Regions from separate parts of the uncultured Megamonas sp. genome, predicted to be linked through region 3. Evidence: riboswitches for the same ligand, from Rfam matches in the RefSeq annotation. Region 3 holds a riboswitch; each other region holds the start of a gene.
The links. Region 3 has a riboswitch for cobalamin ahead of nikB (nickel ABC transporter permease). Riboswitches for the same ligand answer to the same signal wherever they lie in the genome.
Positions count from the first base shown of each region.

Region 1: another riboswitch for cobalamin. It lies ahead of Q5I67_RS07030 (methylmalonyl-CoA mutase family protein); the one in region 3 lies ahead of nikB (nickel ABC transporter permease).
Region 2: another riboswitch for cobalamin. It lies ahead of Q5I67_RS02665 (sirohydrochlorin cobaltochelatase); the one in region 3 lies ahead of nikB (nickel ABC transporter permease).

Region 1 is NZ_CAUBSM010000008.1:2,612-9,481, forward strand. It holds gene scpA (methylmalonyl-CoA mutase) at 1-2,173, opposite strand, end outside; gene Q5I67_RS07030 (methylmalonyl-CoA mutase family protein) at 2,173-4,365, opposite strand; cobalamin riboswitch at 4,845-5,019, opposite strand; cobalamin riboswitch at 5,149-5,337, shown strand; gene Q5I67_RS07035 (YhcH/YjgK/YiaL family protein) at 5,591-6,043, opposite strand; gene uvrB (excinuclease ABC subunit UvrB) at 6,157-6,870, shown strand, end outside.
Region 2 is NZ_CAUBSM010000002.1:139,132-146,001, reverse strand. It holds gene araA (L-arabinose isomerase) at 1-498, shown strand, start outside; gene Q5I67_RS02680 (DUF2284 domain-containing protein) at 597-1,190, opposite strand; gene Q5I67_RS02675 (MotA/TolQ/ExbB proton channel family protein) at 1,324-1,941, shown strand; gene Q5I67_RS02670 (biopolymer transporter ExbD) at 1,944-2,363, shown strand; cobalamin riboswitch at 2,427-2,605, shown strand; gene Q5I67_RS02665 (sirohydrochlorin cobaltochelatase) at 2,806-3,813, shown strand; gene cobI (precorrin-2 C(20)-methyltransferase) at 3,986-4,693, shown strand; gene Q5I67_RS02655 (ABC transporter substrate-binding protein) at 4,714-5,676, shown strand; gene Q5I67_RS02650 (iron ABC transporter permease) at 5,689-6,714, shown strand; gene Q5I67_RS02645 (ABC transporter ATP-binding protein) at 6,716-6,870, shown strand, end outside.
Region 3 is NZ_CAUBSM010000012.1:58,886-65,755, reverse strand. It holds gene fabV (enoyl-ACP reductase FabV) at 1-398, opposite strand, end outside; gene Q5I67_RS08755 (ScpA family protein) at 669-1,457, opposite strand; gene Q5I67_RS08750 (site-2 protease family protein) at 1,468-2,094, opposite strand; gene Q5I67_RS08745 (NUDIX domain-containing protein) at 2,132-2,677, opposite strand; cobalamin riboswitch at 3,026-3,211, shown strand; gene nikB (nickel ABC transporter permease) at 3,430-4,368, shown strand; gene nikC (nickel transporter permease) at 4,365-5,183, shown strand; gene Q5I67_RS08730 (ABC transporter substrate-binding protein) at 5,230-6,798, shown strand; gene Q5I67_RS08725 (ABC transporter ATP-binding protein) at 6,812-6,870, shown strand, end outside.

The DNA.
Region 1 (6,870 bases), on a different contig from region 3:
GACGTTTGTTAAGAAGCTCCAATACTTTTTTTGCACAAACAGGAATTATCGTACCTGGTCCAAAAATGGCAGCAGCACCATGTTCATATAAGAAATCATAATCTTGAGCAGGTATTACCCCACCAATTACTACCATAATATCTTCACGACCACGTTTTTTCAATTCTTCAATGAGTTGTGGCATTAAAGTTTTATGACCAGCTGCCAAGGAACTCATACCTACAATATGCACATCATTATCAACAGCATCTTGAGCAGCTTCTTCTGGTGTTTGGAATAATGGACCAATATCAACATCATAACCCATATCAGCAAAAGCAGTAGCAATTACTTTTGCTCCACGATCATGACCATCTTGTCCCATTTTAGCAATATAGATACGAGGACGACGACCATATTCCACTTCAAACTTATCTGTCATATCACGAACTTCTTTAATAACATCATCATCACTAAATTCACTACTATATACACCAGATATAGAACGAATAATTGCTTTATGTCTACCACAAACTTTTTCTACTGCATCAGAAATTTCACCTTTAGATGCACGTGCTCTTGCTGCTTCTACAGCTAATTCTAATAAGTTACCTTCACCTGTTTCCATAGAACGAGTGATAGCTTCAAGACAAGAACGAACTTTGTCATTATCACGATTTGCACGTAATTTTTTAAGTCTTTCAATCTGAGCTAAACGAACTGCTGTATTATCAACTTCTAAAATATCAAGTGGATCTTCTTTATCTAAGCGAAGATAATTTACGCCAACAATTTTTTCACTACCAGAATCAATATGAGCTTGACGACGTGCTGCTGCTTCTTCTATACGCATTTTAGGCAGACCTGTATCAATTGCTTTAGACATACCGCCGAGAGCTTCAATTTCTTGAATATGTGCCCAAGCTTTTTTAATGAGTTGATTTGTTAAAAATTCTACATAATACGAACCACCCCATGGGTCAATTACCTTACATACTTTAGTTTCATCTTGAATGTATAATTGCGTATTACGAGCAATACGAGCTGAAAAGTCTGTAGGAAGAGCTATAGCTTCATCTAGTGCATTTGTGTGTAAAGATTGTGTATGACCAAGAGCTGCTGCCATAGCTTCAATACAAGTTCGAGTAATATTATTAAATGGATCTTGTTCTGTAAGACTCCAACCAGAAGTCTGAGAATGTGTACGTAAAGCCATAGATTTTGTCTTTTTAGGATGAAAAGAATTGACAATTTTAGCCCAAAGCATACGACCAGCACGCATTTTAGCAATTTCCATGAAATAATTTTTCCCCATAGCCCAAAAGAAAGATAATCGTGGTGCAAATTGGTCAATGGTTAATCCATGTTCTGTACCTGTACGCAAATATTCAAGACCATCAGCTAATGTATAACCTAATTCAATATCTGCTGTTGCACCTGCTTCTTGCATATGATAACCAGAAATAGATATACTATTAAATTTAGGCATATATTTAGAAGTATACTCAAAAATATCACCAATAATTCTCATTGAAGCTGCTGGTGGATAAATATAAGTATTACGTACCATGAACTCTTTTAAAATATCATTTTGAATAGTACCTGCCATAACAGCTTTATCTACACCTTGTTCTTCACCAGCCAAAATATAAAAAGCCATGATAGGAAGTACTGCACCATTCATAGTCATGGATACTGACATCTGATCAAGTGGAATGCCTTTAAATAATATTTCCATATCTAAAATAGAGTCAACTGCTACTCCTGCTTTACCAACATCTCCTACTACACGAGGATGGTCTGAATCATAGCCTCTATGTGTTGCTAAGTCAAAAGCAATAGATAAACCTTTTTGCCCAGCTGCAAGATTTCTACGATAAAAAGCATTTGATTCTTCTGCTGTAGAAAAACCTGCATATTGTCGTACTGTCCATGGTCTTGTTACATACATAGTTGCATATGGACCACGCAAAAATGGTGGAATACCTGCTACAAAATCTAAATGATTACAATCTTTATAAACATTTTCATCATAAAGTGGTGCTACATCTATTTGCTCCATAGTGCGATAAAAATTTTCCTCAAAAGATTTTCCAGTTTCTGCTTTTAAACTTTCTTTCCATTTAGCAAAAGCGACCTCACTCTGTATTGCTTGCTGAAAAGGAATTTGTGTAAAATCTGGTATTTTAGACATTATTCAATCATCCCCTTTTCTTTTTGCATACGAAGTAAAGTTTCATAGCAATTAGAACGAACACTTATATAATCGTCCATACCCGCTTCATCGCATGCTTTTTTTAATTCTGGTGTTGGTGCACCTGCTAAAAAAACTTTCATACTAGGTTTTACAGCCTTAATACCAGAAGTAACAGCTGGTGCGAGTTCTGAATAAGTTGAATCTGTAGAACAAACAATAGCTACATCAGCATTTGAATCAATAGCTGCTTGTACAGCTTCTTCTACTGTTGGAAAACCATTATTAGTAAGTACATTAAATGCTGCTACTTGCATAAATGAAGTAACAAAATCTGCACGTGCTTTATGCTGTGGAATAGGTCCCATATTAGCAAGGAAAATATTTACATTTTCCCCTGTTTTTTCTAGATACTTTTCTGTGCGATGACGAAGTTGTTCATATCTTTCAGTCCAGCGATGTGGCAAAATAGCTTCTATAACTTCACCTGTCGCCTCTCCTGTAAGTGCTGTAGATATTTCACCTAAAGTGGCACCCGCTTTAATAGTCTGTTTAACTGTATTTATTAATGAACCATGTTCACTAAAATCACGTTTACTAATTTCCGATAATAATAATTTAACATAATCATTATCACGTACTTTTACATTAACTTTAAGTGCCATTTTTCTATCTGCTATAATTTTATCAAAATCAATTTCTGGTACTTCCAATAATTTTTCAGTCATATTTGGATACATATTATTACCAACAGCACGATCTTTTCTTGTTGCTAAATTTTTAAAACGAGCTTGTAATACTTCATTAATAGCTATCTGTACAGTATTATTTTCTAAAGCTTTTATTAAACCACCATGAGCTTCAATTTCTTGAAATTTTGCCCAAGCCTTTTGAGTAAACTCTTCTGTCAATGGTTCAAGATACCAACTACCACCAGCAGGGTCTATTGGTTGAATAAAATTAAATTCATGTTGCTCCATAATTTGAATATTTCGTGCAATACGACGAGAAAATTCATCACTAGGACGTATACAATGGTCAAATGGCTTTACAAACATACCATCCATACCACCAACAACAGCAGAAAATGATTGTGTAGCTGCACGAAGTAAATTTACATAAGGATCATATACTGTTTGACAAAAAGACGATGTACTTACATATACATTAATTTTTTGAGCTATATCATCTCCACCACAATTTTTAACAATTTGAGCCCAAATCATTTTCACACTGCGTAATTTAGCAATTTCCATAAAAAAATTTGCACCTATACTAAAATGAAAACGTAAATGACGACAAAAAGTATTCACATCAATGCCACGTCGTTCCATAGATTTCATATATGTTACAGCTTCATTCATGGCATATGCTACTTCTTGGATATCATTTGCACCACCATTGTGATAAACATCTGTATTTACTACTACAGTCTTTAATTCTGGTGCAAATTTTTCTGCCCAACAAATACTATGAGCCATTTCATCATAATATTCATCAAGAGGTCGTGTAAGCTTTCCATCTAAAGCTAATTCTCCAATAGGATCTGCTGTAATAGCACCATGAAGTTTTTTTAGTGATAATTTTTTCTGTTCACACACCACTGCAACAGCAGAAAGTAATGCTATATTAGAAGCACCTGCATAAATATCAATTTCAAATTTTTCTAAATCAACATCATCTAATAATTTATTTACATCTGATAAAGTCGATAAAGAAACACCAATATCTGCGATTTCTTCTTTATTAGCTGTATCTACATCATAACCTTTACGTGTTGCTGTATCCAAAACTACACTTGCAGCTGTTGAACCTTTTAATAATTCATATTTTACCATTTCATTGGCTTCACTAGGAGTTTTAGCATCACACTTTTGAGCTATTGTCCATGGTTTATGTATATAACCACTAGCATTAGCTCCACGTAAATTACTTTCCATTCCTGGATAAGTCTTATTATGAGTTAACCCTTCCAAATCTTCCATACGATAAATAGGGTTTAATGTAATACCTTCATAAGTTTTAGTAAACATACTTTTTTCAAAAGGTTTTCCCTTTAATAATACCACTACAGCTTCTTTCCATTCTTCATATGAAGGAATTTCAAACTCATCAAAAGTAACAGCAGGAATATCTTGTTCTTGTTGTTCTTCTTGTCGAATTTCTTCGCCAAGTGTTTTATCTTGTTCCATATATAATAATTTCCCTTCTCTACTTCTGCATTTTCATTTAAGGGGATAATTTAATACTATTATTGAATAGTTAATAAATACTCTTATATATCTAATAAATGGTTCGAGTTCCTCCTACCTAGATATTAAATATAAAATTTATAAAAAAGCCATCACTAAATTTAGTGATGGCTGGATTGGTAATATATATTCCCCAAATATTATTTACCATTTTTATTAAATTATTCAAGCATTTATGCTAATCATAATAATGATTAAATTTTTCAGTAAATTAAACATAATTTACAACAAATTAATATGATACATCGATGGCACTTGCTTAAGATAATCATGAGCCATCTTCATGGATTATCTCTATAAACAGAAAAACCGCTTTTCATAAACAATATATGAAAAACGGTAGAAAATTATAATCAGAATTTACATGTATAAAAAACATATACATTCTACTACATCTCTCCCCGTCTCTCGCAGGTCAAACGACGATGCTTCTTATAGGCAGTTCTTCTGACTCAGTATCATTGCTCACTTCGCCTTCCCAGTTTCCCAGTGACATTCATGAAGTTTGCTCCTCTTTACAGCGGCGGGACCGTGCCGGATTTTAACCGTCTTCCCTATTAAGCATAAATATGCACCTATAAGGTTTCATTATCAACTTGTCGCCTTTATTATACTTTTTATTTTATATATTTGTCAACGATAAATTAAAATAATTTTAAGATAATTATTTTATATAGAGTATTGACACAAATTCTATATAGTGATATTCTAAAAAAGAACTGAATATAGTTCAATGAATCAGGTGTCCATTTGGACTTAATAGGGAATTCAGTACGTGATTATTCACTAATCTGAAACGGTCCCGCCACTGTATGAGGGAACTTATCCAAAATATGTCACTGGGAAACTGGGAAGGCTTGGATATAGTAATGAACTCGAGTCAGGAGAACTGCCTGATTAACAATCACCGTGTGCAATTGATTTATTTTAATTGCCATACCTGCGAGCGATGGGGAGGAGATTAGACAGTAAATTTTTAAATTTACTCAATTCGTCTATTCACCTCTTTTCAAAGCGAAAAGGGGTTTTTTATTTATCGGTTTTACTTTATGTCTTCAGCAAACATAAGGTAATCATTGCTCAAAATTCCAAACTAATCATTATATTGTTTTATTATTATGCGTATAGCATGCTTAAGTATTATCCTAAGCATGCTATTTTTTTCTTATAATTTGATTTTAAAGATAGCTTTTTTTATAGTTTGACTTTGTTGACAAATAATAGCAGTGCGATGAGCATCTTCTGGATAACAAATTAAAAAATCACCTTTGTTGATTAAGTTAACAGTAGCTTTTTCTTCACCTGTTAATTCCACAAAATCGCGATTTTCATCAAATGATTTTATTTGCATATCATCGCAAAAGTTCACATCAATACTTTCTTTACCTTCAATAATCACATGCACATCAATATATTTTTTATGTGCTTCCCAAAAACGCTCTTCACGTTTTACTGTAGCATAGTTTTCGATATTAACAAAAAACTCATCGCCATTTATTTTATAACTACCTTTTTCATATGTAGCTAAATCATGTTCTTTTGCATAAGTGAAACAAGCTTTTATTTTTTCTGTCAAAAAATCATATTTATCTGCGTATTTAATATTGCCAAAAATCACTTTTATAACCTCTTTTCTTAATTTATTAAAATAATTATATCATGATATTGAAAAAATATTCTTCTCCATTTATCATTAAAGCTAAATATTAATATTATAAGTGAGATGATTTTATGGTACACATACCAAAATTAAATACATTACAAACTGAAAATAAAATTTCCTTTAAAGTAGAAGCACCTTTTGAACCTACAGGCGACCAACCTCAAGCGATTGAAGCTCTAGCTCAAGGCATTCAAAATGGTCAAACATCGCAAGTTTTATTAGGTGCTACAGGTACAGGAAAGACTTTTACTATTGCTAAATTAATTGAAAAAGTCCAAAAACCTACACTCGTTATTGCTCATAACAAAACGCTAGCTGCACAGTTAGCTAGTGAGTTTAAAGAATTTTTTCCGCATAACGCTGTAGAATATTTTGTCAGTTACTATGATTATTACCAACCAGAAGCTTATATTGCCCAAACAGATACTTATATCGAAAAAGATTCTTCCATCAATGATGAAATCGATAAACTTCGCCATTCTGCAACTTGTTCTTTATTTGAACGTCGTGATGTCATCATTGTTGCTAGTGTATCTTGTATCTATGGCTTAGGTTCACCAGAAGATTATTATGATTTAGTCTTATCTGTGCGCGAAGGTCAAGAATATCCTCGTGATGATATTTTACGAAAATTGGTTTCTATTCAATATGAACGCAATGATATAAATTTTGACCGTGGTAAATTCCGTGTTCGTGGCGATGTCATTGAAATTTTTCCTGCTGGTTATAGTGATAGAGCCATCCGCATTGAACTTTTTGGTGATGAAGTCGACCGCATTTTA
Region 2 (6,870 bases), on a different contig from region 3:
ACTTATCATTTCGGTAAAAACGGTGAAGATAGCTATAATCTCGGTGCTCATATGCTTGAAGTTTGCCCAAGTGTTGCAGCTGATACTCCAAAAATTGAAGTTCATGAACTTGGTATCGGCGGTAAAGATGCTCCAGCTCGTCTTGTATTTGAAGGTAAAGCAGGCAGTGCTATTGTAGCTACTATTGTAGATATGGGCGGTAGAATGCGTCTTATCGTAAATGATGTTGAATGCGTAAAACCTATTATGCCAATGCCAAATCTTCCTGTTGCTCGTGTAATGTGGAAACCATTGCCAAGCCTTGAAGAAGCAGGTGAAGCTTGGATCTTAGCAGGTGGTGCACATCATAGCGTTATCAGTTACACTGTAACTGCTGAACAACTTCGCGATTGGGCTAATATGATGGGTATTGAATTTGTTCATATTACTAAAGACTTAGATATGGATAAATTTAAAGATCAGCTCATGCTTTCCGACATTATGTGGAAATTAAAATAATTTGTTAACTCTCTCTCTTTCCCCCATAACTTTATATATTTTCCCTTAACTTAGGGGGAAAGAATATTTTTTAAAATAACAGCGTATAACTATAATAGTTATACGCTGTTTTTGTTTATAGTATCAAATATAGTTTTTGTAGGTATTATTTCATTAGTAATTAATGCATGAATTAATACATGATATTTAGGCAATTTATCTAAACCCCAAAGTAATTTAATATTAAATACATCTTCAGTTACTTTTCCTAAATCTATGCCAAAAGAATCAAGGGAATGACGCATTTTATCTGGGTGTTTACAAGGTTTATTATCATCTCTACTGCATTTACAGCAATAACTACAACCGCCAGAAGATAGAGAAATTGTATTATCATTTTCTAAATTTAGTAGAGCAGTAGCTAATTCATTTTTTGTTTTACGTAAGGTTTTACGCGTAAAAGAACTGATTTCTTCTTTAGTAGTTAAACTATTTATAGTATCCTCAGTGTAATTTAATTGTACAGCAACTAGATAAATAGATTTATATTTATTTAAATAAGTTTTAGGATTAAAACTAAGTGGTGGACAAGACCATTTATGATTATAATTATTACATTGTTTGCAATAACCTAAGAATTTATCAATATCTTGATAATTTGAGATAAATTCTTGCATGTTTTGCTGTTTGATATAAATTTTAGTTGTAAACATAAACATACTTCCTTTTTGATATTAGATAGATGAATATTTTTGATTTTAGGTTTGACAGCTATATTTGATAAGCTTATTATTAGTATGAATAAATTATAGCGTAAAAAGCTAGATTTTAATAGGAGGTCTTTTTATGGACTTATTGATGCAAGGTGTAGAATATTTTCATAAAGGCGGATTAGTAATGTATATATTGCTAATATGTTCAATTTTTATTATAACTATTGGCATAGAACGTTTATTATATTTTACAAAAGCTGATTCTGGTAGAGATTTTACACAAAAATTTTATAAATTGATGATTAATAATAAAATCGAAGAAGCAAAAGCTTTAGCACAAAATACTAAGGGGGATTTGGCATCATTGGTGAATTTTGCATTTAGTAAAATGCAAAATAAAAATATAAATTTGATGATGTTATTGGAAGTACAATCAGGCATTAGTATTTCTAAATTTAAGGAAAGATTATATTATTTAAATGTAATCGTTACTATGGCTCCTCTTTTGGGTTTATTGGGAACAATAGTGGGAATGATTTCAGCTTTTAGTGTATTTAATCTTCAAGAAGGTCAAGCTATAGCTATCACTGGAGGGGTTGGTGAAGCCTTAATTGCGACAGCTACAGGACTTTGTGTAGCAATTGTATCTTTAGCTATTCATGCTTATTTTGTGCAAAGAGTAGACCGTATTGTAACAGATATGGAACAAGCGTTTTCACTAATTGAAGGTTATATAACTAGAGGTGAATAATCATGCGATTAAAAGATAGAAGAGCTTTTTCTAAGCCTGAGGTTATGATTATACCAATGATTGATATAATGTTTTTCTTATTGGTATTTTTTATGCTTAGTACATTATATATGGTGGATTTAAAAACTATTCCTGTAAATATGCCTAAAGTACAAAATGCCCAAAGTCAAACAAATGTTAATTATTTAGTCACGATGAAAGCTGATGGCACTTTGTATTTAGAAAATAAATTGATAGATGAAGATACATTACTTCAAGGTGCAAAAGAAAAATATGAAGAAAATAATAATTTTGCTGTAGTAATTCGTGCTGATGAAAATGTAGATTATGGAAAAATTATGGCATTATTAGATAAATTTAAAGCTGTGGGGATAACTAAATTTGGTTTGGCTACAGAGACTATGGTAGATGAACATAAATAATGTCTTGACAGATATACTCTTAAGTGTTATTGTAAAAATGAAATTATTTTTCTAACAATTTTATATTTATTGAGTGGAATAGGTGCCCCTTTTGGGCTTAATAGAGAAAGCAGTAAAAGCTGCTACGGTCCCGCCGCTGTGAAAGTGAGCAACTTCAAAATATGTCACTGAGATTTTCTTGGGAAGGCTTGAAGGAGCGATGAACTTAAGTCAGAAGAACTGCCTATTTGTCAATCACCGTTATGACCTGCGAGAGATAGGTAGGAGATTTATTACAGTATAAGGCTATCTCTACATCGGTATAATTCCATGTAGAGATTTTTTATACTAGAAATGAACCTTTGAGCGCGCAGAAGGTTCATTTTTTTTATGACTTTTAACCTAGCTTAAAAGCAAATTGTAGCATAAAGGGGATAACTCAGCTAAGAGAGGAAAGAACGATATGAAAGCTAAATGGAAAAAAATGTTAATCGCATCTATGGCATGTGTAGCTTTAACAGGAGTATCTGCAACATCTTTTGCAGCAGGATATAGTTTAAATCCAGAAGTAAAAACAGCAACTCCTGCACTTTTACAAGCTTCTGAAATCGGTGTACGTACATATAATACAACTGATGCAGAACTTCAAAAAGCTCCAAATAAAGATGCTATTGTAGTAATGAGCTTTGGTACAACATACAAAGATACTCGTGCAAAAACAATTGAAGCTACTGTAGAAGAAATTCAAAAAGCACATCCAAATACAAAAGTTGTATTAGCATTTACTTCTCATATTATTATTGACCGTGTAAAAGCAAATGAAGGTATTACTATTCCTACACCAGAAGAAGCATTAGCTCAATTAAAAGCTGAAGGCTATAATCGCATAGCACTTACTTCCTTAGATATCATTCCTGGTATGGAATATGCTTATAAAACAGCTGTATATGATATCTATAAAACACAATTCAAAAAAATGACTATTGGTACACCTCTTATGTATTGGATGGGTCAAGAAGGTCAAAGAGATGACGTTGAAGCAGTAATGCAAGCAATTGGTTCTCAAATGCCAAAATTAGGTAAAAAAGATGCAGTATTAGTGATGGCACATGGTACACCAGATCCATCTAATGCTTATTATTCTGTAATGCAAGATCGTTTAAATAAACTTTATGATGGTAAAGTAATGATTTATACAGTTGAAGGCTGGCCATCTCTTGAAGATATTATTCCTCAATTAAAAGCAAAAGGTATCAATCATGTTACAATGATGCCTCTTATGATGGTTGCAGGTGATCATGCAAATAATGATATGGCTGGTGCAGAAGAAGATTCTCATAAATCCATCTTAGAAAAAGAAGGTATTAAAGTAGACGCATACATTCATGGTCTTGGTGAAAACCAAAACGTTCGTCAATTATTTGTAGATAGAGCAAATGAAGCATGGAACGCTCTTGAAGCAGAAAAATAATAGATTTTGAATAAATCCTGTATGCTTGACGCTTTTATATGCCAAGTGTAAAATAAATAAGAGCATTATTTTATTAAGTAATTTAGTTTCTACTAAAATATGCAAAATGTAATACAGTAAGGTATGTGGCAAATTTTGTCACATACCTTTTTATGCAGGAGGATTTTTAATCATGGCAGGAACTTTTTATGGTATTGGTGTAGGTCCTGGAGACCCAGAATTATTGACAATGAAAGCTATTAAGGCTATTGAAAAAGCTGATGTGCTCATTGCACCAAAAACAGAAAAAAAAGATGGTAGCGTAGCTTTAAGCATAGCTAAACCTTATTTAAAAGATGATATTGAAATCGTATATCAAGTTTTTCCAATGGTAGTTAATTTTGAAACTACTGATGCATGGCAAAAAAATAAAGAAGAGATTTTAGCTTTATTACAAGCTGGAAAAAATGTAGTATTTTTAACATTAGGCGATCCAATGTTTTACAGTACATATATTTATGTATATCGTCTTTTAGCAAAAGAAAAAGATATAAATATTGAAACTATTCCAGGTGTGCCAGCATTTTGTGCAATTGGCAGTAAATTAGGTTATCCTTTAGTTGAAGGCAATGATATCATCAGTGTAATTCCAGCAACTGCTGATAAAGAAACTATTGATAAAGCTTTAGCTGTTTCTAATAATGTGGTAATGATGAAAGTTTATAAAAATTATCCTGAAGTAGTAGATGCTTTAGCTGAAAATGATATGATAGATAATGCTGTACTTGTAAGTCGTTGTGGTCTTCCAGATGAAGAAATAATAGATGATTTACAAGCACAAAAAGATAAAAAATTAAATTATTTATCAACTATTTTGACTAGAAGGAGTAAAGGTATTTAATTGCCTTAGATAATGTTACTATGAAAAAATTGAATGGTTTGTTTTGTATATTAGCTTTAGTAATATGTTTTTCCGTGATATTAGTTGGTTGTGGTAGTCAAACAGAGGAAAAAAATGTTTCAAGTGGAACTGATAGTTATTTAACTATTACAGATGATGCTGATAGACAAGTAGTTTTGACGAAAAAACCAGAAAGAATAGTACCATTATCGGCATCTTTTTTGGAACCACTTCATGCTGTTGATGGAAATGTTGTAGCAAGAGTATCGGCAAAGACTGGTATTCCCAAAGAAGATGAAGATCTACCACAGGTAGGAAATGTTTATAATATTAATATTGAAAAAGTAATAGAAGCTCAACCAGATTTAGTAATTGCTTATAAAGGTATGAATGATAAATTTGTATCTACTTTTGAAGAAAATGGTATTCCTGTAGTTGTACTTGAAATGCGTACGTATGACCAAGTAAAACATACAGTTGATGTTTTGGGGCAAATTGCAGGAAATCCAGATAAAGCAAAAACTTTGATACAAGATATGGATAATAAAATAGCAGAAATAAAAGCTAAATTGCCGAATGAACATAAACGCATAGCGATACTACATAGTACAGCTCAAAATGTAACTGTACAATTAGAAGGTAGTATTGCTGGTTCAACAGCGGAAATCTTGGAATTTGAAAATATAGCGAAAGGATTGACTCCATTAGAAAGCAATCCAACTTCTGCACCTTATAGTTTGGAGACATTAGTATCAGCAAATCCAGATGTTATCTTTGTTACAAGTATGGGAAAACTAGAGACTATAAAGAAATCTATGATGGAGAATGTAGAAAATAATCCAGCATGGCAAACTCTTCCAGCAGTAAAAGAAAAAAGAGTGTATTTCTTACCACAGGAAATGTTTTTATTAAGTCCAGGTATTCATTATCCAGAAGCGGTTGAAACTATGGCTAAGCTTGCTTATCCAGATAAATTTAATTGATGGTGAAATGATATGACTATGCAAAAACAAGAAGTTTTACAAACTACAAAATTTGGCATAGCGATTAATAAATGGCGAATACTAATGATGATAGTATTCGCCATTTTAGCTTGCTCAGGCATTATTTGCAGTATAGTGAGTGGAGCAGTAGCTATTCCAATAAGTGAATTAAAAAATATTTTTATCGATGGTGTAAATAGTCCTCACCAACAGATTTTATACAATATTAGATTGCCAAGAACGATAGTGGCGGGATTAGTAGGTATGAATTTGGCTATGGCAGGAGCTATTTTACAGGCCGTGATGAAAAATCCTTTAGCTGATCCGCATATCATAGGGATTTCTTCAGGGGCAGGGCTTACAGGTATTTTAGTGATTGTATTATTTCCTGCTATGGAATATTTAATAACGCCTATAGCTTTTGTCGGTGCTATGATTGCAGCCATTTGCATTTATTTATTGGCATGGAAAAATGGCATAAGACCATTGCGTATTATTTTGGCAGGGGTGGCAGTATCAGCATTTTTAGGTGCAGGTATTTCTGCTATTTTAGTTTTATATAGTGATAGAATACATGGTGCTTTGATGTGGATGGTAGGGGGCTTATCGGCTCGTTCGTGGCCACATGTAGATATTATTTGGCCTTATGCTCTGATTGGATTTATTTTAGCAATGCTGGGTTCACGCCATTTAAATATTTTGCAATTGGGTGATGATATAGCAAAAGCTCTAGGGGTAAATGTGGAATTAACACGTATTTATTTGACTGCTATAGGAGCATTATTGGCAGCAAGTGCTGTATCGGTAGCAGGTTTATTAGGTTTTGTAGGACTTATAGTGCCACATACAGCTCGTTTGATTGTAGGTTCAGATTATCGCTATTTGATACCTTCGTCGGCACTTTTGGGGATAGCTGTAGTTACCTATAGTGATACTTTTGCCCGTGTAGCATTTGCTCCATTGGAATTGCCGGTGGGAATTTTTATGGCAATATTGGGAGCTCCATTCTTTTTATTTTTACTTAGAAAGGAGCTTTGATATGGTCGATTTAAAAGTATCTGATTTAACGATAAAAATACATGATAAATTGATTTTAGATGGAATTAATATTGATTTTAAAGCTGAAAAAAAGACAGCTATCATAGGGCCAAACGGTTGTGGTAAATCGACTTTATTGAAAGCTATCTCAGGATT
Region 3 (6,870 bases):
ATGTCAATTTTACCTAAATCTTTTTTTATAAGTTCAATAGTTTTTTCTTTAATAGCTTGAGAGAAAGCATCACCATTTATTGTTTTAGCATAATAGCCATCGTTTTTAGCGAATTCTTCAAATGCAGCTGTATTATACCAACCAGCAGTTGCAGTTCTTTTGCCATGTGCTGGTTTATCAAAGATAACTCCAATTGTAGAAGCTCCACTAGCATAAGTTGCACAGATACGAGAAGCTAAACCATAACCTGTAGAGGCACCTAATACTAATACTCGTTTACCAAGTTCAACCTTAGGCTGACTTTTTACATATTCGATTTGACGGCGTACATTTTCTTTACAGCCTTCTGGATGAGAAGTTAAACAGATAAAATCTTTTACTCTTGGCTTGATAATCATAAAATATTCTCCTTTACTTAGTTATCGCTAAGTTTTATATCATATTATCTTAATTAATATATATGGTTATTAATTTGAATAATAATAATATAAATATATATATTATTTATATTATACAACTTAGAGTCAATAATCACAAATAATATTTAGATTAAAAATAGATTAATAAAATTATAGTGTATACCAATAAATTTATATTTTATAATTTATTTAATTGCAAAATAATATGGTATTGCTAAAATCAGCAATACCATATAAAAATTAATATATTTAATTTTCGTTTTGATTAACAATAATATCATTTTTGTTTTCAGATATTTCATCATTGATTTTCAAATAAATCGGTGAGAAAATACTAGTCTGATAAACATTTATACGTTTTATTTTGATTAATTCCAACATAGCTAAAAAAGTAGTAATTAATTCTGATTTAGAAATCTTATGCTCACTATATTGAAAAATAGTATTAAAACATATATTTCCGCCATGCTGCTTGAGTAAAGCCAACAATTCAATAATTTTATCTTCAATAGTATATTGTTCACGAGAAACATTCGCTATAATTGGCTCATGTTCAATTTGACTTTCCAATACATTTTGAAATGCTTGATATAAAAGACTTATATCAAGACCTTTGGGTGGTATATGTTTTGTAGGTAAATTAGTGGCATCACGAAAAAAACGTTTTCCCGCTTCATCTGCCATTTCACCTAGAATACTACTGACTTCTTTATAACGACGATATTCCAATAATCTTTCTACTAATTCTTTTCGTGGATCAATATCATCAGTATCATCTTCTGTTACTTCTTCAGTTTTTGTATCAGGTAATAAAATTTTGGATTTGATTTGTAATAATGTAGCTGCCATGACTAAAAATTCACTAGCTATTTCAATATTAAACTCTTTGAATTTAGCAAGATACTCCATATATTGTTCTGTCAATAAAGCAATGGGAATATCATAAATATCAATGCGATTTTTTTCAATCAAATGCAATAATAAATCTAATGGCCCTTCAAAGGATTCTAAATGTACCTTATATTGTTCTTGTTGCATAAAGAACTCATTAAATAATAATAGAGATAATAAGATTTAAAATGCTTATAATAAAGTTACTGATAGGGTGAATGATAAAACCCAATATTCCAGTAAAAACAAGAGCAATTAGAATAAAAAAGCTATAACGATTGACTACAGAAGATTGATATTTATAAGCTAATCTACCTGGTAATAGAGAAGATAAGATTTTAGAACCATCAAGTGGTGGAATTGGTACTAAATTAAAAATAGCAAAATTTACATTATAAATAATGATTAATTGCAGTACCATGATAAGCCAATGAGGTGCAAAACTATATTTAAAACAAAGAGCAAAAAATATTGAAGCGACAAAAGCTGTGATTAAATTAGCTACTGGTCCTGCTAAGGAAACCTGCATTTCACCTTTACGCCAATCATCAAAATTATTTAAATTAATTGGTACAGGCTTTGCCCAACCTATTTGAGCGAAAAATAACATAATCAATCCGATAGGATCAATATGAGCTACAGGATTTAAAGTTAATCTTCCATTCATACGAGGAGTAAAATCCCCTAAATTATCAGCTACTTTAGCATGAGCATATTCATGGACAGTCAATGCAATCAGCAAACCTGGAATTGCATAAATCATATCTGGACCAAAACCAAACATTAAATACCTCCTAAATCTTTAAATAACAAATAAAAAATTATTGTTTACATAATTTTTCTGCCATTAAAATAGCAACAACAGACTTAGCATCAAAGATTTCACCTTTATTGACTAAATCCACAGCTTCACTTAATGGCATTTCTACTAGATTTATAAATTCATCATCATCAGTATGTTGTTTACCCTTTATTAAATCTTGAGCTAAATAAATATAAATCCATTCATTAGAAAAACCAACAGTAGTAGCTAATTTATGAATTTGTGTGTATTTATTAGCAGTATAACCTGTTTCTTCGGATAATTCACGTTTAGCACAAATCAATGGATCTTCATCCACACTATCTAATTTACCAGCAGGAATTTCTAAAGTCACTTTGCCGATAGGATAACGATATTGACGCACTAAAATAATATTACCATTTGGCAATACAGGAATAACAGCAGAAGCACCTTGATGTTTAATCCATTCACGAACAGCCTTATTGCCATTTGGCAATTTTACATAATCGCGTTTTACATGAAGTAATACCCCATCAAAAATATCTTCGGAAGAAACTTTTTCTTCAATTAAATCTTCATACATGAAAATCCCTCACTTATATAAAATATTATCTACAATTATAAATTTATATTCATAATTATATCATCTATAAAAACAATAAGCTATGAGAAAAATAATATACAAAAGTCTATTATAAATAGATTTTTCATGGCTATAATTTTTAATTATTTTTATAAACCCGCCAATAAGTTAACAACTTTACAAAATAAAAGCGTTATAGTTTTATAATTATATGTAAATAACTTATCTATTTAAAATTTGCATAAATTTATTTGAGATTTATTAAAATAAAAAATGCCTTTAGCACTTGGAAATTAAGAAGCTTTATAATTGACAAACTTATTTGTTGATGATAACATAAAAGCATAGTTGAATACTGAAAGAATAGGTGTCTATATAGACTTAATAGGGAATTCGGTATAAGCCGGAGCGGTCCCGCCACTGTAAAGACAAGCGATTTCACAATTATGTCACTGAGAATAAATCATTTTCTTGGGAAGGCGTGAATAGCTATGACTCTGAGCCAGGAGAACTGCCTATTTAATAATCACCGTTATTACCTGCGAGCGATGGGAAGGCGATTTTGTACAAATATAAATTTTTGTATGATATTGCCTAATTCTATGGAATTAGGCTTTTTTATTTATATTTATATCTGTATATAATCACATTTTAAGTCTGCTTGTATAAGCAGACTTTTTTGCTTTGAGGAAAATAAAGGAGAAAGGAGTTTTTTATACGTAAACTATTCAAAATAAAGGAGGTTGTTTTACTTGAAACGATTTATTAATCGTTTAATTCAATTAGTAATTACTTTAATTGGTGTTAGTTTTTTAACTTTTTGTCTTACTTATTTATCACCTGGTGATCCAGCAGCCATGGTTTTAGAGGCGTCAGATACTATTGTTTCTCAAGAAATAATAGAGCAAACTCGTGAAGAAATGGGACTTAATGATCCATTTCTTGTACAATATGGCAATTGGCTTTTAGGTGTAGCACAAGGTGATATGGGAATTTCTTATTCAGGAAAAAAACCTGTAATAGATAAGTTAATGGAAGGTTTTGCAGGGACTGTTTTATTAGCTTTGACTACAATTATTTTAATTATAATTATTTCCATTCCTTTGGGAATTTTTTCCGCTACACATCGCAATAGAATTCCTGACTTTTTAGTGAGAATTTTTTCTTTTATTGGTGTATCTATGCCAAGTTTTTGGGTAGGATTGATTTTATTATATATTTTTGGCTTAAAATTGGGATTATTTCCTATAGCTACTGCTAGTGTAACACCAAGTGGATTAGTGTTACCAGCACTTACTTTAGCTATCTATCAATCGGCAAAATATACTAGGCAAGTGCGTACTGTTATTTTAGATGAATTACATCAAGATTATGTAATAGGTGCTAGAGCTAGAGGATTGTCTGAAAAAGCTATTTTATGGAAACATATTTTGCCTAATGCAATTTTACCTTTAATAACTTTACTAGGTATGTCCATCGGTTGGTTATTAGGTGGCGTTGCTGTTATTGAAACAGTTTTTGCTTGGCCAGGTATGGGGAGAATGGCAGTGTATGCTATTACTATGCGTGATTATCCATTAATCGAAGGATTTGTTTTATGGATTTCTATTGTGTATACAGTAATTAATTTTTTAGTAGATTTATCGTATACATATCTTGATCCTAGGCTGAAAAAAGGAGATTCAAGATGATTAAATTTATAAAGAATAATAAATTATTTTCTGTATATACATTTTTGGTTTTTTTAGTAATTCTAATTGCTATATTAGCACCTATTATTGCTACACATGACCCTTATGAATCGAATATGACCAATATATTGCAGATGCCAAGCGGTGAACATATTTTAGGTACTGATAAATTAGGTAGAGATACCTTTTCCAGAATAATTTATGGTACACAAACTTCATTATTTATGACTATTTGTTTAGTTATATTAACGGCGACTATTGGTTCTTTAGTTGGTATTTTATCAGGTTATTTTGGTGGTAAAGTAGAAATTGTATTGATGCGTTTAGCTGATATTATGTTGTCTTTCCCAGGTATAATTTTAGCAATTGCTATTGCTGGTATTTTAGGTGGAAGTATTATAAATACAATTTTTGCTTTAGTAATAGTAAGTTGGGCAAAATATGCTCGTTTAGTTCGTAGTTTAGTCATAAAATTACGTAATAATGATTTTATCATAGCTGCTAAAGTAAATGGTACAACAACTATTAATATTTTATGGCGCCACATATTACCAAATATATTGCCAATGATTGTAATAACAGGTGCAATGGATATTGGGACTATGATGATGGAAATAGCAGGTCTATCTTTTTTAGGTTTTGGTGCTCAACCACCTACACCAGAATGGGGATTAATGCTCAATGAAGGTCGTCAATACATTCAAACTGCTCCATGGCTGATGATTTATCCAGGGTTAGCTATTTTTATAGTAGTAGCTATATTTAATCTTTGGGGAGATAGTTTACGTGATATTTTAGACCCTAGACAGGATTGATAGATTTTATTGATAAGAAAAGAGGTTGAATATGAAAAGTTTTAAAATGAAAAAATTATGGAAGGCTATTAGTTTAAGTCTATGTGGTATATTGACTGCAGGTATAATAGCTGGTTGTGGCTCTGAAAATACAGTAGATAAAACTACTTTAAAATTTGGAGTTACAAATTTTGCAGATACTTTAGAGCCAACACAAAATTATTTTGGCTGGGTTGTGATGCGTTATGCTATTGGTGAATGTTTGGCAAAATTTGATGAAAAAATGAATGTTCAGCCATGGCTTGCGGAAAGTTGGTCTATTAGCGATGATCATTTAACATGGACTTTTAAAATTCGTGATAATGTGAAATTTTCTAATGGCAATTTAGTAACAGCTGAAGCTGTAAAAAAATCTATTGAACGTGCTTTTGCTAAAAATACTCGAGCAAAAACTTTCTTTGAATACACAGAAATGAAGGCTGATGGTCAAAATTTAATAATCACAACAAGCAAACCTCAACCTAATATGCCTGGATTTTTGGCTGACCCATTATTTATTATTGTAGATGTTAGTGCAGAGGAACAAGGTAGAGATTTTGCCAAAGAAGGTCCAATTTGTACTGGTCCATATAAAGTGGAATCTTTTGTAAAAGAAAAGGCTGTAATGGTGAGAAATGAATATTATTGGGACGGCGAAGTTCCTTTTGAACGTGTAGAAATACCATCTATTGATGATCCTAATACTCGTGCTATGGCACTTCAATCTGGTGAAGTTAATTTTGCTGTAAATATCGCAGCTGGAGATATAGATTTATTTAGAAATAATGATAAATTCTATATCGATGAAATTTCTTCATTACGTACAGTACTTGCCCGTATCAATCAAAAAGGTATTTTAGGTGACCCAAAAGTTCGTGCTGCCTTGATTTCTGCTTGTGATCGAGAAAATTATAATAATGTATTATTGAAAGGTACATTTATTCCAGGTAAAGCGCCAATACCGCCATCTATGGACTATGGCTTTGATGAATTGACAGACCCAAATGCATATAATCCAGAAAGAGCTAAGCAATTATTAGCTGAAGCTGGTTGGAAAGATAGTAATGGAGATGGTATTTTAGATAAAGATGGCAAAGACTTAAGTCTCGATTTTGTCGTGTATAATAGCCGTGCAGAGCTTCCTTTATACGCTGAAGCTGTACAAGCTGATGCTAAAAAAGTAGGAATTAATATAAATATAAAAAGTGTAGATTATAACCTTATTGATAAAATGGGTATTGATGGCGATTATGATTTACTCATTTCTAATATTACAACTGCTAATATTGGAGACCCTGAAATTTATTTAAGTTGGTATTGGAAAACTAATGTAAATGGAGATAATCCACAAAATGGTTCTGGATATAGTAATCGTGAATATGATGAGATTTTAAATCAATTATCTGTCGAATTTGATAAAGAAAAACGTCGTCAATTAATTATTGAAGCGCAACAAATTTTGTTAGATGATGGTGCTGCATTATTCTTAGGTTATCCACAGACTAATATTATCAGCACCAAAGGCTTAGATGGTGTAGTTATGTATCCATCGGATTATTATTGGCTTACTAATAAAATAAAACCAGCTAAAGCATAAAAGGGGTAAATTAATGTTACTTGATGTATCTAATTTAACTATTCAATATAGCAAAAATATAGAAGCTACAGT